One region of the Brumicola blandensis genome, then DNA from elsewhere that is predicted to be linked to it. Evidence: predicted binding sites of a transcription regulator. Region 1 holds the regulator's gene; each other region holds the start of a gene.
What was found. Region 1 encodes LexA, which represses DNA repair genes until DNA is damaged. Its sites were predicted from a motif close to TACTGTATNNNNATACAGTA; they were not measured.

Region 1 (5,657 bases):
GCGAATAACCATCGCCATTGCACCACCCACGAGGAACATAATGAATGCGAACCACAAATACAATGTACCTATGTCTTTGTGGTTAGTCGTAAACAACCAACGGGTTATCCCTGTTGGAATATGATGCTCATGATGATGGTCGTCGTGTGCGCCATCACTAGCAGCGTGAGTGTCTTGGCTATCTTTAACTGTATCTGTACTCATCGTGATGACCTCCTATTGACCGTTTATCACAGCGTTGACGTCTTTAGCTTGCACCATGTCGCCAGTGTTGTTGCCCCAAGCATTACGCTCGTAAGTCACTACCGCCGCAATCTCAGACATACTCAACTGCTTACCAAACGCAGGCATGTTGTTTTTGCCGTTGATGATGTAATCAATGTGCGCTGGAATGTTTTGCTTCTCTAATGCAATCGCGCTGCCTTTCAAAGCAGGGAATGTGGGTGGAAGACCTTCACCGTTTGGTTGGTGGCAAGCGACACAGGCAATGTTGTAAACCTTCTCACCTTGGGTCATTAGCTCTTCCATACTCATATTCATCGCAAGTAAACGTTGTTCTTCTTCTTTTGCACGTATGGCAGCTAACTCTTGCTCTTTTATCCACGCGTCGTATTCTGCCGGCTCTTTTGCAATGACTACCACCGGCATAAAGCCATGGTCTTTTCCGCATAGCTCTGCACATGCACCACGGTAAATACCAGGTTCGTTAACATTCGCCCATGCTTCATTGATAAAACCAGGGTTAGCATCTTTCTTAATTGCAAAATCAGGCACAAACCATGAATGAATTACATCATCTGAAGTAATTAGGAATCTCACTTTTTTGCCCGTAGGGATGACTAAAGGTCGGTCAACTTCAAGAAGATAATTTTCACCTTTAGGAAACTTATTTTGAATTTGCTCTCGCTGAGTGGCCAGCAAAGAAAAGAATTCAACATCTGGGTTTTCTTGGTACTTGTAATGCCACTTCCACTGGGAGCCAGTGACTAGTATAGTAATATCTGCTTCGCTGGTATCCTCCATCGCCATTAAGGTTTTCGCCGCGGGCCAAGCCATAGCAATAAGGATAATGAAAGGGATTACTGTCCAAAGCACCTCAACCTTTACATTCTCGTGAAAGTTCGCTGGCTTAGCGCCCACTGACTTGCGATGAACTATCATGGAATAGAACATAACGCCGAATACCAAGGCACCAATGACTACACAAATCCAGAACATTAGCATATGTAAATCATATACTTGTGCACTGATATCGGTAACGCCTTCGCGTAAGTTAATATCTGATCGTTCCGCAGCAGTCGTCGCGATTGCCGGATTGCTAAGCGCCAGCATAGCGCCTACTAGCAACGTTGAAATTCGCTTCACTCTGATACTCCTTTGCATAACAACATTAGAGCGCTCAATTTTTACACTCCAATGTAAAGGTTTTGTTATTATTTTTAATGATATGTAAATCAATGCCTAATGATTAAACAAAGTCCCTACTTAGTCTAGTGTTTTTTTGCAATTTGAATGAATATGGTTATTCCCTATTTGCTTAATGCGCAATAAATAAACAATAAAGAATTGATAAGTAACTCAAGCAGAGACGGAATTAATGAAGAGGGAAGAAGCGATTGATTTATTTAAAAAAACCCAAGAACCGGCTGAAAGCGGTGCTTGGGTTAGTTGGGTATATGTCGAGTAGAAAGAAGAGTTAACTCATGTTTACATCCAATCAGAGTTACGAATAACACCAACTGCAATACCTTCTATATTGAATGGTTGTGAAGCTAAATCGACTTTAATCGGTGAGAAAGCGTCGTTTTCTGCATGTAGTAGTACTTGGCTTCCGCGTTTTTCAAACCGTTTTACCGTAACATCCTCATCAACACGAGCGACGACAACCTGACCGTTATGAATATCAGTTGTTCTGTGAACCGCTAATATATCGCCGTCGAGAATACCGATGTCTTTCATACTCATGCCATCGACTCTAAGCAAAAAGTCGGCGCTTGGCTTGAACAAATCTGGGTCGACTTTGTAATGACACTCTACATGTTCTGTTGCTAGGATGGGTTCACCCGCTGCAACACGACCAATTAACGGTAAACCTTCTTCCACTTCATCTTCAAGTGCACAATTCAGTTTAATACCGCGCGAAGTACCCGGCATAATTTCAATCACGCCTTTTTTCGCCAGTGCTTTTAGATGCTCTTCCGCTGCGTTAGCAGATTTAAAGCCTAAATTTCGTGCAATTTCTGCGCGAGTTGGGGGCATACCCGTGTCGATCATGGTGCTTTTGATTAGGTCGAGCACTTCTTGTTGTCTTGGAGTTAGTGGACGCATAAACAGCCTGTTTTTCTATACAGTTAGGTGTAAGTATATACAGGATCGAATAAATGGCAATCATCAATTTGTCTTTTGTTACGTTTGTTTTTCAAGGAATTAATATAAATTATCGCTGTCATGTTATTATTGTCAGGTTAATTTTTATATTAGGAAGAATACATGAGTGGCGTACGCGCTTTTTTGCGAAAGCTTTTTACACTGCCAATTCGCTGGCTAATTTCAGTGAAGAGTGTGCCTACTAACATCGAGTCAGAGCTCGGTATTGATAAAAAGAAGCCCCTTTTATACTTAATTCAAACTGAATCGATTACCGATTTAGTTGCCTTGCAATTGTCAGCTGCAGGCTTAGGTTTACCCAATCCCATATCGCCCATAGGGTTCTTAGGTGAGGAGCATAAGCGCTGCTATTATATCAATCGTCCTCAAAGCCTATTTTCCCGAAAAGTAAAGAAAACATCTATTGAAGACGTATTTACAAAAATGTTTCTATTACATAGAGAAAATCCCGAACTAGACTTGCAGGTTGTGCCTGTATCAATATCTTGGGGTCGCTCAGCAGGCAAAGAGTCCTCCGGATTCGCGCAATTACTTGCTGATAGAGCATCGCCAAGCTGGTTACGAAAGCTATTCATTTTACTATTCTTAGGTCGTGACAACATCGTTAGTTACAGTAAAGCTGTGTCCACTAAACAGATGGCCCAATTACATGGCTCTAACCAAAAGATATCTCAGAAGCTAGTACGAGTAGCGAGGACTCACTTTCAGCGAAAACGTCAAGCAATGTCAGGCCCAACGCTTTTAGAACGCTCGACTCTATACAATTCACTTCTCGGTGCCGACTCTATTCAATTGGCCATGCAAGAAGAAGTCAGACAAAAAAACATCAGCCCTGATGAAGCAAAGAAAAAAGCCTTAGCTTATATTGATGAAGTTGCGGCCGACTATCGCGAAGGTCTCATTCGTATAGGCGATAGAGTGCTTGGGCGTATCTGGAATAAAATATATAACGGCATACATGTCGGACACGCTCATCGCGTGCGAGAACTGGCTCAAAACGGCCACGAGATCATTTATGTACCGTGTCATCGCTCACATATGGATTACCTATTATTAACCTATGTTATTTATCATGAGGGCCTAGTGACTCCGCATATCGCTGCAGGTATTAATCTAAACTTTTGGCCAGTGGGTAAGATATTTAGACGTTGTGGTGCGTTTTTTCTACGTCGCAGTTTTGCCGGTAACAAACTCTATACCGCTGTGTTTAGAGAATACCTAGAATTGCTATTTAACAAAGGCTATTCAGTTAAGTACTACCCGGAGGGCGGGCGCTCGAGAACAGGTCGCTTGCTACCACCAAAGACCGGCATGCTTGCAATGACCTTACAAGCCGCCTTAAAAGGTATCAATCGTCCAGTCTCAATTGTCCCTGTTTATCTGGGCTATGAGCACGTTATGGAAGTAAAAAGTTACCAAAAAGAATTGAAAGGCAAGTCGAAGAAAAAAGAATCGCCAACACAAGTTTTCTCTGCCATTCGTAAGTTGAAAAATTATGGTCAGGGCTTCGTAAACTTCGGCGAGCCACTACTTATTAATCAATTCTTAGATGAGAACGTGAAAGAGTGGCGCGATGTTAATGTGGATGATCCAGATAAAAAACCAACGTGGTTAACGCCTGCCGTGAACAAGCTTGCAGATACTATTATGACGCGAATCAATCGTGCCGCGGCATTGAATGGTACAGCTTTAGTAGCGCTATGTTTGCTATCGTCAAAAACCCAGATCATGAGCGAGTCAGAATTAACTCGCGCTATCAGTGACTACCTCGAACTTCTTAAAAACGCACCGTTTAGCGGCGACTTCACCATGCCAGACGAAGACGCTATCGAGTTGGTTCAAACAACACTGGCCCTAAAGCGTTTTGAACAGTCGGAAGATGAGTACGGCAAACTCGTTGCGACAAAGCCTGACAATGCAGTATTACTCACCTATTACCGTAATAACATCATGCATGTTTTTGCTTTGCCTAGTTTAATTATGGCGGTTATTTTCAGTGCTAAGAAAAAAGAAAAAGCCGCAATCATATCAATCGTTGAACGCATGTATCCCTTGCTGAAACGCGAGTTCTTCATGCATTTGTCATTAGAGCAAGCGAGTGAGTATGCCGACACATTGATATCACAGATGAAAGCCCAAGGCTTGTTAGTACAAAGTGGCCGCTACTTAGCGCCACCAGCTTCCAGCGACGATAGTTTCCATTCTGCGTGGTTACTCAGCCGAGCAATGCAAGAAACTTGGCAACGCTACGCAGTTGTACTCAGTGTGCTTGAGAAAGAGAAGTCACTCGGCCGTACTCAACTTGAGAAACAGAGCTGTGTTATTGCCGAACGTCTTTCAACCCTTTATGGCATGAGTTCACCTGAGTTCTACGACAAGAACGTATTGGGAAGTTTCGTGAATGCCCTACGAGAAAATAAGCTGCTCACCACACTTGATGATGGCACGCTTGAATTCTCAGAAGACAGTTTAGCCATGAAAGAAGTGATTAACGAGTTGGTTTGGCCGGAAATAGTGCAGCATTTGGAAAAGATCTGAGGCACGTCATTTCTGCGGAGGTTTGTCATTCCTGCGGAGGCTTGTCATTCCTGCGAAGCTTTGTCATTCCTGCGAAGGTATGTCATTCCTGCGAAGGCAGGAATCTAGGTCCCCGCCTTCGCGGGAATGACGGTAGTAAGTGGGAATGACAGTAGTAAGTGGGAATGACCATAGTGGGCAGGGATCTAGGTCCCCGCCTTCGCGGGGACGACGGTAGTAAGCGGGGACGACGGTAGTAAGCGGGGACGACGGCAGTAGGCTGGAATGACGGTAGTAGGCTGGAATGACGGAAAGACAATAAGGCTAGGAATGACCCACAAATTTGACAAAATAAAGCCATTTAGTAATGCCGAATTAAGCACTGTGTTGCAAAGGCTAGCGAATAAGAAAGACTTCATCATGACCTTGGTTAAATTCAAGTTTGCGAAATGGCCAAGGGCAAGCTACCCATTGCTAAGCCTGATAACGAAAATGTTTATCAAGCGTAAATTCGCAGATATAAATTCGCTCTCAGAATTTCAAATTCTAGTCGAACCATACATGCGTCGTATGATAAAAAAGACGTGCGCAGAGCTCACGGTCTCGGGCTTAGATACGCTCGATTTAAGCAAACCCTGTCTATTTGTCAGTAACCACCGAGACATCGCTTTAGATCCTGCTTTCGTTAATTGGGTTTTACATATTAATGGTCAAGATACCGTGCGCATTGCTGTTGGCGATAATTTACTACA
Region 2 (5,657 bases), on a different contig from region 1:
GAAATCTTACCAACTGAGTTAGATCATATCTCTAAGCGCGAAGCGAAAGGCGGTTGTCGTTTGTCTTGCCAAGTTTCTATTAAGCAAGACATGGACATTGAGCTTCCGGAAGAAGTATTTGGTATCAAAAAGTGGGATTGTGAAGTTATTTCTAACAATAACGAAGCGACCTTCATCAAAGAGCTTAAGTTGGCTATTCCAGATGGCGAAAGTGTTCCATTCCGCGCCGGTGGTTATATTCAAATTGAGGCTCCGCCTCATCACGTTAAGTATAAAGACTTTGATGTACCAGATGAATACCGCAAAGATTGGGAACACTTCGGCTTCTTTGACGTAGAGTCAAAGGTTGATGAAGAAACCATTCGCGCTTATTCAATGGCAAACTATCCAGAGGAAGAAGGCATTATTATGTTGAACGTGCGTATTGCTACGCCGCCACCTAATAATCTTAGCTTGCCAGCGGGTAAAATGTCATCGTTCATTTGGTCATTGAAAGAAGGCGACAAAGTAACAATTTCTGGCCCATTTGGTGAGTTCTTCGCGAAAGATACTGATGCTGAAATGGTGTTTGTAGGCGGTGGTGCTGGTATGGCTCCGATGCGTTCACACATTTTTGATCAACTTCGTCGAATCAAAACAGACCGCAAAATGACCTTCTGGTATGGTGCTCGTTCTTTGCGTGAAATGTTCTATGTTGAAGATTTCGATATGTTACAAAAAGAAAACGAGAACTTTACTTGGCACGTAGCCTTATCTGACCCTCAACCAGAGGATAATTGGGAAGGCGACACTGGGTTTATCCACAATGTTCTATTAGAGAACTACTTGAAGGATCACCCAGCGCCAGAAGACTGTGAGTTCTATATGTGTGGTCCACCTATGATGAACGCAGCAGTAATTAATATGCTCAAAGAGCTCGGTGTTGAAGATGAAAACATCATGCTTGATGACTTCGGTGGCTAAGCGACCGGCAATGAGCAACACTTAAGCCTTGGCTTAAGCGTAAGGTAAAGGCGCATTCTACTGAGAAGCGCCTTTTTTGTTTCAGCCAACTCACAATTGCTTTTTTTGTTTTGCTGAGACATTTTCCAAAGTAATACAATATTTATACTACTGAAGGTGCATTTTGAAAGCTTTATCCGTTTTTCTTTGTCTTAGCTTCTTACTTGTCGCTTGTTCGTCTCCTCAACCCAGTGAGCAAGTCATTTATGGGAAAACGATGGGTACGACCTACACTGTCAAGTTTGTAGATCCGCAAGACAATAATATTGTTTTGCCAGCGCTTAAGGCTGAAATTGACGATGCTCTCATACAAGTCAACGCCCTGATGTCGACGTACGATCCGAACTCAGAATTATCCTTGTTGAACAAAGCACCGGCAAATACCCCTTTTCCGATATCAGAGCAAACAACTCTCGTTCTAAACGAAGCTATCAGGCTGAATAAGCTAAGCTCAGGGACTTTAGATGTGACCGTTGGTCCTTTAGTCAATTTGTGGGGGTTCGGCCCTGACAAGCGTCCTGAGACCATACCAAGCCGAGAGCAACTGATGGCAGTGAGGGAGTTTGTGGGTATCGACAAGTTTACCTTGGAAAATGATGTCGTTACCAAACAACATAAGTCGGTTTATATCGATTTATCAACAATTGCCAAGGGCTATGGTGTCGATGTTGTAGCTGATATACTAGAGACAAACGATATTGATAATTATTTGGTCGAAATTGGCGGTGAAATGCGAGTTGCTGGCCAGAAAAAGAATGGTGCTTCATGGCGTGTGGCAGTAGAAAAGCCCATAAGCACGCAGCGAGAAGCTCAGAAGATATTCAGTATTGGTAATAATGCGATTGCCACATCAGGTGATTACCGGATTTATTTTGAGTATGACGGCAAGCGTTATAGTCATTTAATAGATCCAAACACCGGTTATCCAATTACACATAACTTAGTATCGGTTACTGTGGTTCATCCGTCCTCTATGACAGCAGACGGTTTAGCAACGGCCCTAAATGTAATGGGGCCAGAGAAGGCGAAAGTCTTAGCAGAACGAAATAACTTATCGGTGTTCATGGTCTTAAAAGAAGGTGAAGAGTTTGTTGAGTATTCCTCGCCGAGCTTTGAAGCACTGATACAAAATCAACAATAGCGACGCTTTAATAAACGTCACTAATTAGATAATTAATCGAGGTCAATTTGAGTACTTTCATTTTAGCATTTGGATTTTTCCTGCTGATGGTATTAGCCATGGCAGTTGGATACATTCTACAAAAGAAAACGATTGCTGGTAGTTGTGGTGGACTTGGCGCTTTAGGTATTTCTAAAGCCTGTGATTGTCCAGAACCGTGCGATAGAAAAAAAGCTCGTATGGAACGAGAAGAAAAACGACAGGAAAAAATTAAAGAGTGGCAAAACAATAAGATTTTGTAGGAGCAGCATTGAGAGGGTGAAGAAAACCTTATGGATGAATGATAGCTATCACTTGACTAATAAAGTGTTGGTCCGCTAATGCTTTCTCATCAATCCGATTAAAGGCTGCTACCAGTGAGTCATGGTGAGGAGACGACTTGCTAATTGCATAGTGCGTTGGCACTGAGGTGAGATACTCTATTTGTACAATCTGCTCATATGAGGTTCTGGTTTCACTATCTAATTGATTTAGAAAGTGTATATAGGGGTTCTCATAAGATAAAAGGTGAGATGTGCGGCCATTTAAAAACAAATTTGTGGCGTTGTCCGCATTTGGCACGTCAACAAATTTATACCCCTGTTCCTCCATCTTACGTCTCTGACCTTCATAATCATAACCCCTAATTGAAGCCACTGTTTTACTGCTACTTTGCTCATTTTTCGAATAAAGATTAAGTTTGAGTTTGTCGAAGGGGATTTTGGTAAATGAGACTTTATCTTTTAAGGCATTGGTTGACTTGATATTAACAGTAAGGTCAATTTTACCTTCTTCAATACTCCGATACACTCGAGCCGGTGCTGCACAAAAAGGTTTAACTTTAAAGTTATCGCTTAAAAGAAGAGTTTGGGTAATGTCAAAGCCCGAGCCAAAACATTGCCCTGTTTCTTCATCTATTGTGCTGTAAGGTGCAAAGCCCGTTAGGCCTAGCACTATTGTGGTAGGGTCATTATCTGCTGGCTTTGCGGCCAATTGTGCAGACAACACTATGTATGTATTGAGTGATAACAACAGGATAAGGGTGAATCTAAAAAGCACTTAACTCTCCTAAAGGCACTTTTAGATAGTAGCATAAGTTTAATGAAAAATGATATGTACATATTTTCAGCAAATGAGGCGCTCTAAAATCGACCTCCTTGCTTATTTACAAACCTTACCTAGGACCTTTGCTTTTAGTAATGGTTTTTCTTCTAAATTGTTATAAACTGTTTATTTATACAGTTGTTAATGAAGTTGATGCAAGCCACAATAATGAGAAAGTTTATTCATATTGATATGGATTGTTTTTACGCTGCAGTGGAAATGCGTGACAATCCTGAGCTCCGCAATATACCCATCGCTATTGGCGGCAGTGCTGATCGACGAGGTGTGGTGTCGACTTGTAATTATCAAGCCAGAGAATTTGGTGTCCGGTCTGCAATGGCTACCGCAACTGCCTTACGCTTATGCCCGAATTTAACCTTAGTAAAAGGCAGAATGTCGGTGTACAAAGAAGTATCCGATCAAATAAAAGCTATTTACCTGCGCTACACGGATGAAATCGAACCACTCTCCTTAGATGAAGCCTTTCTCGATGTAACAGACTCTGAGTTGTTTAACGGCAGCGCGACTTACATTGCCGAAGATATCCGCCGAGCGATTGAACAAGAAATCGGATTGACGGCATCCGCCGGTGTTGCACCTATCAAATTTGTGGCAAAAGTAGCTAGTGATGAAAACAAACCGAACGGTATCTGTGTGATCGCACCCGACCAGCTTGACGAGTTTGTAAAAGCGCTACCGCTAAAAAAAATCCCCGGAGTTGGCAAGGTAACCTTAGAAAAGCTGAATAAATTGGGTCTATACAAGTGTGAAGATATCCGTACTTTTCCTATCGAAAAGCTGCACAAGCACTTTGGGAAGTTTGGCGCGTCTCTTTGGAAGAGAGCTCACGCTATTGATGAACGGCGTTTATCTACGAATAGGAAGCGCAAGTCGATTGGTGTTGAACGAACACTTGATCAAGATCTGACCAGTCTTGAAGAATGTCAGGCCGTCGTCAGCAAACTTTTACCTACCTTGATGGAACGCATCAACGCCAAACAAAGAGCGCCAGTAAAATCTTTAGGTGTCAAACTTAAGTTCAGTGACTTTCAGCAAACAACAGTAGAGCAACAAGGCCTTATCGTCGATGAGCAAACATTATTCAATTTGGTGTCTAAAGCATTTCTGCGTGGGGAAGGAAAAAACGTCCGATTAGTCGGTATTCACGTATCTCTTACAGACATACTCAATACAGATCAGATGTCGTTGCCCTTGCTTTAAGCTAATTGCAATGTTACATATGCACCAAAATAAGTGCGCTATATGGCGTGCACTAACGTGTGCGAATGCATATGAACTTACAAGATGTGTAAGTAATAAACGCGCCTAATCATCCAACGGAGATTTCCATGCCTTTTCCAAAAGCAGTGTTAGAAACGAGCACAACTGGCTTAACAGATAACTATGATGCTTTTATTCTGTTGAGCAATACCTTTTCTAGTCAGTTCTACTCAGATTTGTCAGGTGCTATCCAACTTCACCAACGTTTAGACAAACGAGTAGGTGAACAGGCTGTACTCATTCCTAATCAGAGCGTTCCTGGAAATCGAGTCATACACGTGCCATCAGGTGCTTTAGATCGTGACTATGATGATGTTCGACAAATATTTGATGCGGCTAAGAATGTCGCTCAGACCCTTATAGACTCGGGTATTCGTAAACCCTTGCTTGAAGTGAATCTGCATGGCTTAAATGCGCCTATGCAAGCTACTTACGTCAATGCGATTGAAGCTGCATTTCTTGGGCTTTGCCAAGGCTTATGGCAGCCTTTGGAGGCTCGACAGGCGCTTGGAGAGAACGAAGTCGAACCACTTCAAGAACTCGGTATTTTGCATTCTGATCCTGATTTTGATGTTTCTCGCTTAAATGCCATTGAGGCAGGCAAACGAGTAGCCAGGGATCTCTGTGGTACAGAGCCTGAGCGTATGGCTCCTCCAGGCTTTGCTGACTATTGCTTGGAGGCATTCAAGGATTCTAACGTTGAAGTCTCAGTCATCTCAGATCATGAAGCAATATTAAAGGATTACCCATTATTGCATGCGGTTGCCAGAGCGTCGATTGAGGTGGAACGTCATCGTCCTAGAATTATTCGCATGGTTTACCAGGGCGAAGGCGAAATTAACAAAACTCTCTTGTTTGCTGGTAAAGGGATTACTTTTGATACCGGTGGCGCAGACCTGAAAGTTAACGGCCATATGGCAGGCATGAGTCGTGATAAAGGCGGCGCCGCGGGTGTTGCTGGCTTCATGAAAACAGTTTCATTGCTCGCACCAAAAGGGCTGAAAGTGATTGTTGAAATCGGTGCTGTTAGAAATAGTATTGGTGCCGAGGCCTTTATACCGGATGAAATTATCACTTCTCATGCTGGTATTCGAGTGCGAGTAGGTAATAC
Region 3 (5,657 bases), on a different contig from region 1:
AAAGTGGCTCATATGATGGAATTTGAGTTATACGTCGACAATCAGTTCGTATTTAGTCAGCGCTCCGATGGTATTATTTGCGCTACTCCAACAGGTTCAACGGCTTACTCCTTATCCGGTGGTGGTCCTATATTGATGCCACAACTTGATGCACTCACTCTCGTTCCGATGTTTCCTCATACACTCAGCAGTCGACCGATCGTTGTTGATGCGAAAAGCGAAATCACACTGAAAGTGTCAAATGTGAATACCGACAATTTACAAGTGAGTTGTGACAGTCATATCGTGATTTCCTTGAAGCCCGGTGACGAAGTGCGAATTAGAAAGAATCCAAACAAGCTAAACTTAGTGCACCCTTTAGATTACAACTACTTTAATGTGCTGAGAACAAAGCTTAATTGGGGCAGTAAGCTTTACTAATGCAAGATCGTATTCAAGCACTGTATGAGCTATCAAGAAAGAACGAACGACTGATTATTGGCCTGATGAGCGGAACATCCCTCGACGGCTTAGACATAGCGCTTTGTTCTTGTTCTGGAAGCGGCAGAGACACCCAAATATCTTTATTGGCATTCGAGACCCAAGCTTATTCTTCAGAGTTTAGATCAGCAGTATCTCAAGTATTCGCAAAGCAAGCAGTAAAACATGACCTTATTTGTTGGTTAAATGCCTACATTGCACGTGAACATGCTGCAATGGTAAACCAATTCTTGCGTAAACATGAATTCCAACGCGATGATATCGATTTAATTGCCAGTCATGGGCAAACCGTTTATCACCGTCCTTTGTCACTAACCAGTATTGAGGGCCACATATCCAATGTCCCCTCTCATTCGCCTTGCAACAGCACACTACAGCTAGGAGATGGTGACCATATTGCCTCCCTAACAGGGATAATAACCCTCAGTGACTTTCGGCAAAAACACATTGCTCACGGAGGTGAAGGTGCGCCGTTGGCAATGTATGGAGATTACTTGTTACTTGCAGACAAACGTGAGAACCGATGCTTAGTCAATATCGGTGGCATTGCTAACTTCACGTTTTTACCCGCCAATAGTGCGTTTTCAGATACTGTTTGTTCTGATATAGGGCCGGGTAACACATTAATGGATGCTCTTGTGCAGCAAGCTCTTGGCGAAGCTTTTGACCGAGATGCGAGACTCGCGCGCACTGGCAAAGTCAATAAAGCCCTGTTCGCACTACTATGCAAAGAACCCTATGTTTGCGCCCCTTTGCCTAAAACCACGGGTCCTGAACTATTTAATTTGGCATGGTTATCAACCATTCAAGCCAATCATGACTTAACAGAACTCCCATTGGAAGATTTGCTCGCAACACTAAATTACTTCAGTGCTTGGTGTATTGCTAGCCACATCGAAAAATTAGACCGCCCCGTCGAGGTTTATCTGAGTGGCGGTGGCGCGCACAACCCATTGCTATGCGACAACCTAAAAACCCTGCTCGGTCAAACACTGCATACTACCGACGAGCTGGGGCTAGATGGAGACGCTAAAGAGGCCATACTCTTTGCCCTGCTGGCGAATGAATGTGTTTCCGGTAAGCCTACTAGCTTTGGTACAGGTGATACAGCGAACAATATCGCGAATAATCGACCTGTTGTAAGTATGGGCAAAATTTCTCTACCAGACTAGGGCTTACCTAATCATTTCTTTTTTTACTTTCACACAAAACCATTCTTTACATACAGCAAAACACTGTATATATTAACAGTGCACTCATAATCGGAAAAAATACAATGTTAGCGCATATTTCTGTCAAAAATTTCGCCGTAGTAAAACAAATTCAAGTTGATGTTGCACATGGGTTGACCGCAATTACAGGTGAAACCGGCGCAGGTAAGTCTATCGCTATTGACGCGCTTAGTTTATGTCTGGGCGATAGAGCCGATGCATCTAGTGTTCGCAAAGGTGCAGAGAAAGCAGAAATAATCGCGCATTTTGATATTGCCAAGGTTCCACTAGCCAAAGCATGGTTATCGGAACACGAGCTAGAACAAGAAGATAACCCTAATGAATGCTTTATACGCCGTGTAATCAACCAAGAAGGCCGATCAAAGGCATTTGTAAACGGTATCGCTGTATCATTAAACCAGCTGAAAGCCTTAGGCCAGTATCTAGTCGCTATTCATGGTCAGAATGCACATCAGCAACTTCTCAAAGTTGACAATCAACGTCGTCTTTTAGATACCTTTTCCGAACACACAAACTTATTATCGTCAGTGTCGACAGCCTTTCATAGCTTAAAGTCGAAACAGGCCGAGTTGAATCAGTTACAAGCTGAGCAACAACAACGTAATGATCGTAAAAACCTACTAGAGTACCAAGTTGCAGAGCTTGATGAATTTAGCATTGAAGAAAATGAATTTAGCGAACTAGAAATAGAGCATAAGCGCTTGAGCAATAGCCAAACTCTACTTGAACAAGCTCAATTGAGCTTTCACCAGTTATATGAAGGCGATGAGTTTAATGCTTTATCAGCCATTCGTTCGTGTATAAATAACCTGTCTGAGATGCAAGAACATGACTCGCAGCTATCACCCATTGTTGATGTTCTCTCCGAGGCAGCAATACAAGTAGACGAGGCAGCACAAGAATTAAGGCAATATAGCGAACAATTAGAAATCGATCCAATGCGCATGCAGCAAGTTGAACAGCGATACAGCCAAGCAATGGATCTCGCTCGCAAACACTATGTCTCTCCTGAAAACCTGTACGCTAAGCATATGGAGCTGGCGAATGAATACGCCAGTTTGCTAAAGGATGAAGACAGCTTGTCGGAATTGGTCATAGAATGTGAAGCGCTATTCAATGAATACAATCAACAAGCAGAGCTTCTTTGTGAGTCACGTACCAAGCACGCAAGTGTATTAGCAGGTAAAATTCAAGCTTATATTAGCGAAATGAATATGCCTCACGCTAAGGTAAGCATTGACGTTAACCATAGTATTGAGCAGGCACCGAGTGCGAATGGTCGTGACCATGTGCAAATAAAGGTCTCCACTAACCCTGGTCAGGCAGCTGATGCATTAGATAAAGTCGTCTCAGGGGGTGAGTTATCTCGAATCGGTCTAGCAATACAAGTCATTACTGCTAGCGGTAACAATATCCCTACGATGATATTCGATGAAGTAGATACTGGTATCAGCGGTCCAACAGCGTCTATTGTCGGTCGCTTGCTACGCAAGCTTGGTGAAGTATCACAAGTCATGTGCGTCACTCACTTACCGCAAGTTGCCGCACATGGACATAACCAAGTTTTTGTGACAAAGCTCAGCGATGGAGACTCCACAGAAACGAGAATGTTGAAGCTGTCTGAGCCAGAAAGAGTTAACGAAATCGCCCGCTTGCTAGCCGGTGATAAATTGACCGATACAGCAATCGCCAATGCAAAAGACTTGCTTAAATTGTAGTTCCAGCTTTGGTTTAGGACACAAAATACCCCAAACCTCCAGGACGAAAGCAAAATAGAACTAATTAAGAGTTGAATGGTCTCAGTTTAGTGGGTAGCATCTGCCCTCAGTAGAAACGAGGTAATTCCTATCTCACTTAATAGTACAGATTAAATTTTACGCAATGGCGTGGTTTAGCAACACAAACTCGGACAAATAAATGAAGTTAACGCACATCCTCATCATCTTAACGATAGTTTTTTCAACAACAGCGTGTAAAAACTGGATATATCGTATAGATATCCCTCAGGGCAATTATCTGGACGACCGCGACGTACAAAAACTGCGTATCAGTATGACCAAAGAGCAAGTTATTTATGTACTTGGGCACCCTGTAGTAGAAGATTCGTTTGATCTTGATACTTGGTATTATGTTTACGAAATGAAACGTGGCATGAGCAAACGTGGTGAAGACTTCAAGAAAGAGCTGATTATCCGCTTTGAGGGTGACAAGTTAGTTGAAGTGGTAGGCGACTTTGAATTGTCAGAAGAGTTTAATACACCGCTAGATGCTTAATTATCGAAGCGAAGGCGCAGTCACGAAGGTATTGCGCCCTCTTCGCTTGGCTTGATACATCGCAGCGTCTGCATCTTTAAACAACCTATCCTTTATTTCTACTGAGTTTTCTCCCTCTTCTATCATACTAACAGATGTGCCAATAGATACTTCCAAGTCTATAAGCTGGATGTCCGTCAGAATATCTCTACAGGCTTGTGTCAGCTCCTCAGGCTTTGCGTCGTACATAACAATAGCGAACTCATCCCCAGATAGGCGCACGGCATAATTGTGCACCCCATCGCAGCGCTATACCAATACTTCAGCAAGGTTGATGAGACAATCGTCCCCATAAGCATGACCGAAACGATCGTTAATATCTTTGAAGTTATCAACATCTACCACAATCAGTGATACTTCTTTGAACTCTGTTCGCGCTTTATCAATTAGCAAAAGAAGTTGCTTACCGAAATAACGGCTATTTTTTAAACCGGTCAGGCGGTCCGTAATCGAATCTCCATATAGTTCATGGATCATCTGATAGTTTTCCGCAAGTTGACCGACGATGCTTTTATTTATCAGTAAACACATCGCCATGATACAAGCGTAAATAAAACATTGAAAAATGACCGCGGGATAAGTCCAGCCGACAATAGGATAAACCAACATAATGAGCGCAAGCAGAATTGCGCTAATGATTGCGGTGGGTTTTATTGGCATGGTGGTCATCAGGCAGCCAATTAGGATGAGCAAGACAAAGCCTAATTCAGAAAAGTTGACGTCGTATGTTCTAGCGAGAGCAAATACAAAGATATGGACAACACCAGCGCCCAAATATACATAAAGTGACAAGCCTAGATTAGTGCTTCTTGATTTGAATTCTTTACTCCAGAAAAAATAGACAAGCACAGCTAGTGGAATGATGACAAAGATTGATCTGACTAGTATCGTAATTTGATGAACACTAGGTTCAAAACGGTAATAGTCCATCACGGTGAAAGCGAGATAAATAATAAGAGCAAATGAAAAGGACCAACGTTTGAAGCTGAGTGTTGATTGAGCTGTAAATTCATCGAGTCCGCTTTGATAGTCTTTCTTATCGCGCACACTCTGAAAAGTACGTAAGCTATCCAAGATGACTTACCCTTTTAGCTGCGCTAGCAATAACCTAGCTTCTTCTTGTTGTTCATCATCACCCTTCTCAGCAACTTCCTCGAGTAGCTCTGACGCAGCTTCATTGTCTTCCATATCGATGTAGACACGCGCCAAGTCAAGGTTACTGGCCTGATCCGCATTCATATCAACATCAATACTGGTGTCATCATTTAAAAAGCTATCTAATGACATATCTATATTTAGCTCAATTTCATCATCACTGGCAGGCGGCAGCTTTTCACTCTCTTCAATTAAGTTATCAACATCAATGAAGGCTGAATCAGGATCATTATTATCATCTGATTCATCGAAGAGCGCAGTCAAATCTAAATCTGGATTATCTAGCTCCAAATCCTGTTTCGGCTCTTTCTCCGCTTTTGTATTACTCGCCTCTTGTGTTTCCGCTTGTTCTAGGTCTGCTAGTTTAGAACCAGTGTCATCTTCTAGCGCCCCCATATCAGCTAACAAGGAGTCAAAATCTGCGTCTTCTATTTCTTGCAGCACTTCATCTTCGGTGCTTCGGTCAGCCTCTTTGTC

Region 2: a site for LexA is predicted at 3,386-3,405, ahead of dinB (DNA polymerase IV). Genes of this name have one in related genera too.
Region 3: a site for LexA is predicted at 1,714-1,733, ahead of recN (DNA repair protein RecN). Genes of this name have one in related genera too.

What each region holds. Positions count from the first base shown of each region.
Region 1 covers NZ_JAVRIE010000006.1:151,994-157,650, forward strand. The annotation lists gene ctaD (cytochrome c oxidase subunit I) at 1-204, opposite strand, end outside; gene coxB (cytochrome c oxidase subunit II) at 217-1,332, opposite strand; gene lexA (transcriptional repressor LexA) at 1,708-2,328, opposite strand; gene plsB (glycerol-3-phosphate 1-O-acyltransferase PlsB) at 2,491-4,926, shown strand; gene RM544_RS14360 (1-acyl-sn-glycerol-3-phosphate acyltransferase) at 5,236-5,657, shown strand, end outside.
Region 2 covers NZ_JAVRIE010000008.1:17,797-23,453, forward strand. The annotation lists gene nqrF (NADH:ubiquinone reductase (Na(+)-transporting) subunit F) at 1-963, shown strand, start outside; gene RM544_RS16635 (FAD:protein FMN transferase) at 1,127-2,143, shown strand; gene nqrM ((Na+)-NQR maturation NqrM) at 2,191-2,424, shown strand; gene RM544_RS16645 (type 2 periplasmic-binding domain-containing protein) at 2,453-3,220, opposite strand; gene dinB (DNA polymerase IV) at 3,434-4,486, shown strand; gene RM544_RS16655 (M17 family metallopeptidase) at 4,615-5,657, shown strand, end outside.
Region 3 covers NZ_JAVRIE010000001.1:1,150,836-1,156,492, forward strand. The annotation lists gene nadK (NAD(+) kinase) at 1-420, shown strand, start outside; gene RM544_RS05050 (anhydro-N-acetylmuramic acid kinase) at 420-1,652, shown strand; gene recN (DNA repair protein RecN) at 1,757-3,430, shown strand; gene RM544_RS05060 (outer membrane protein assembly factor BamE) at 3,630-3,986, shown strand; partial or broken gene RM544_RS05065 (GGDEF domain-containing protein) at 3,987-4,955, opposite strand; gene RM544_RS05070 (FimV/HubP family polar landmark protein) at 5,106-5,657, opposite strand, start outside.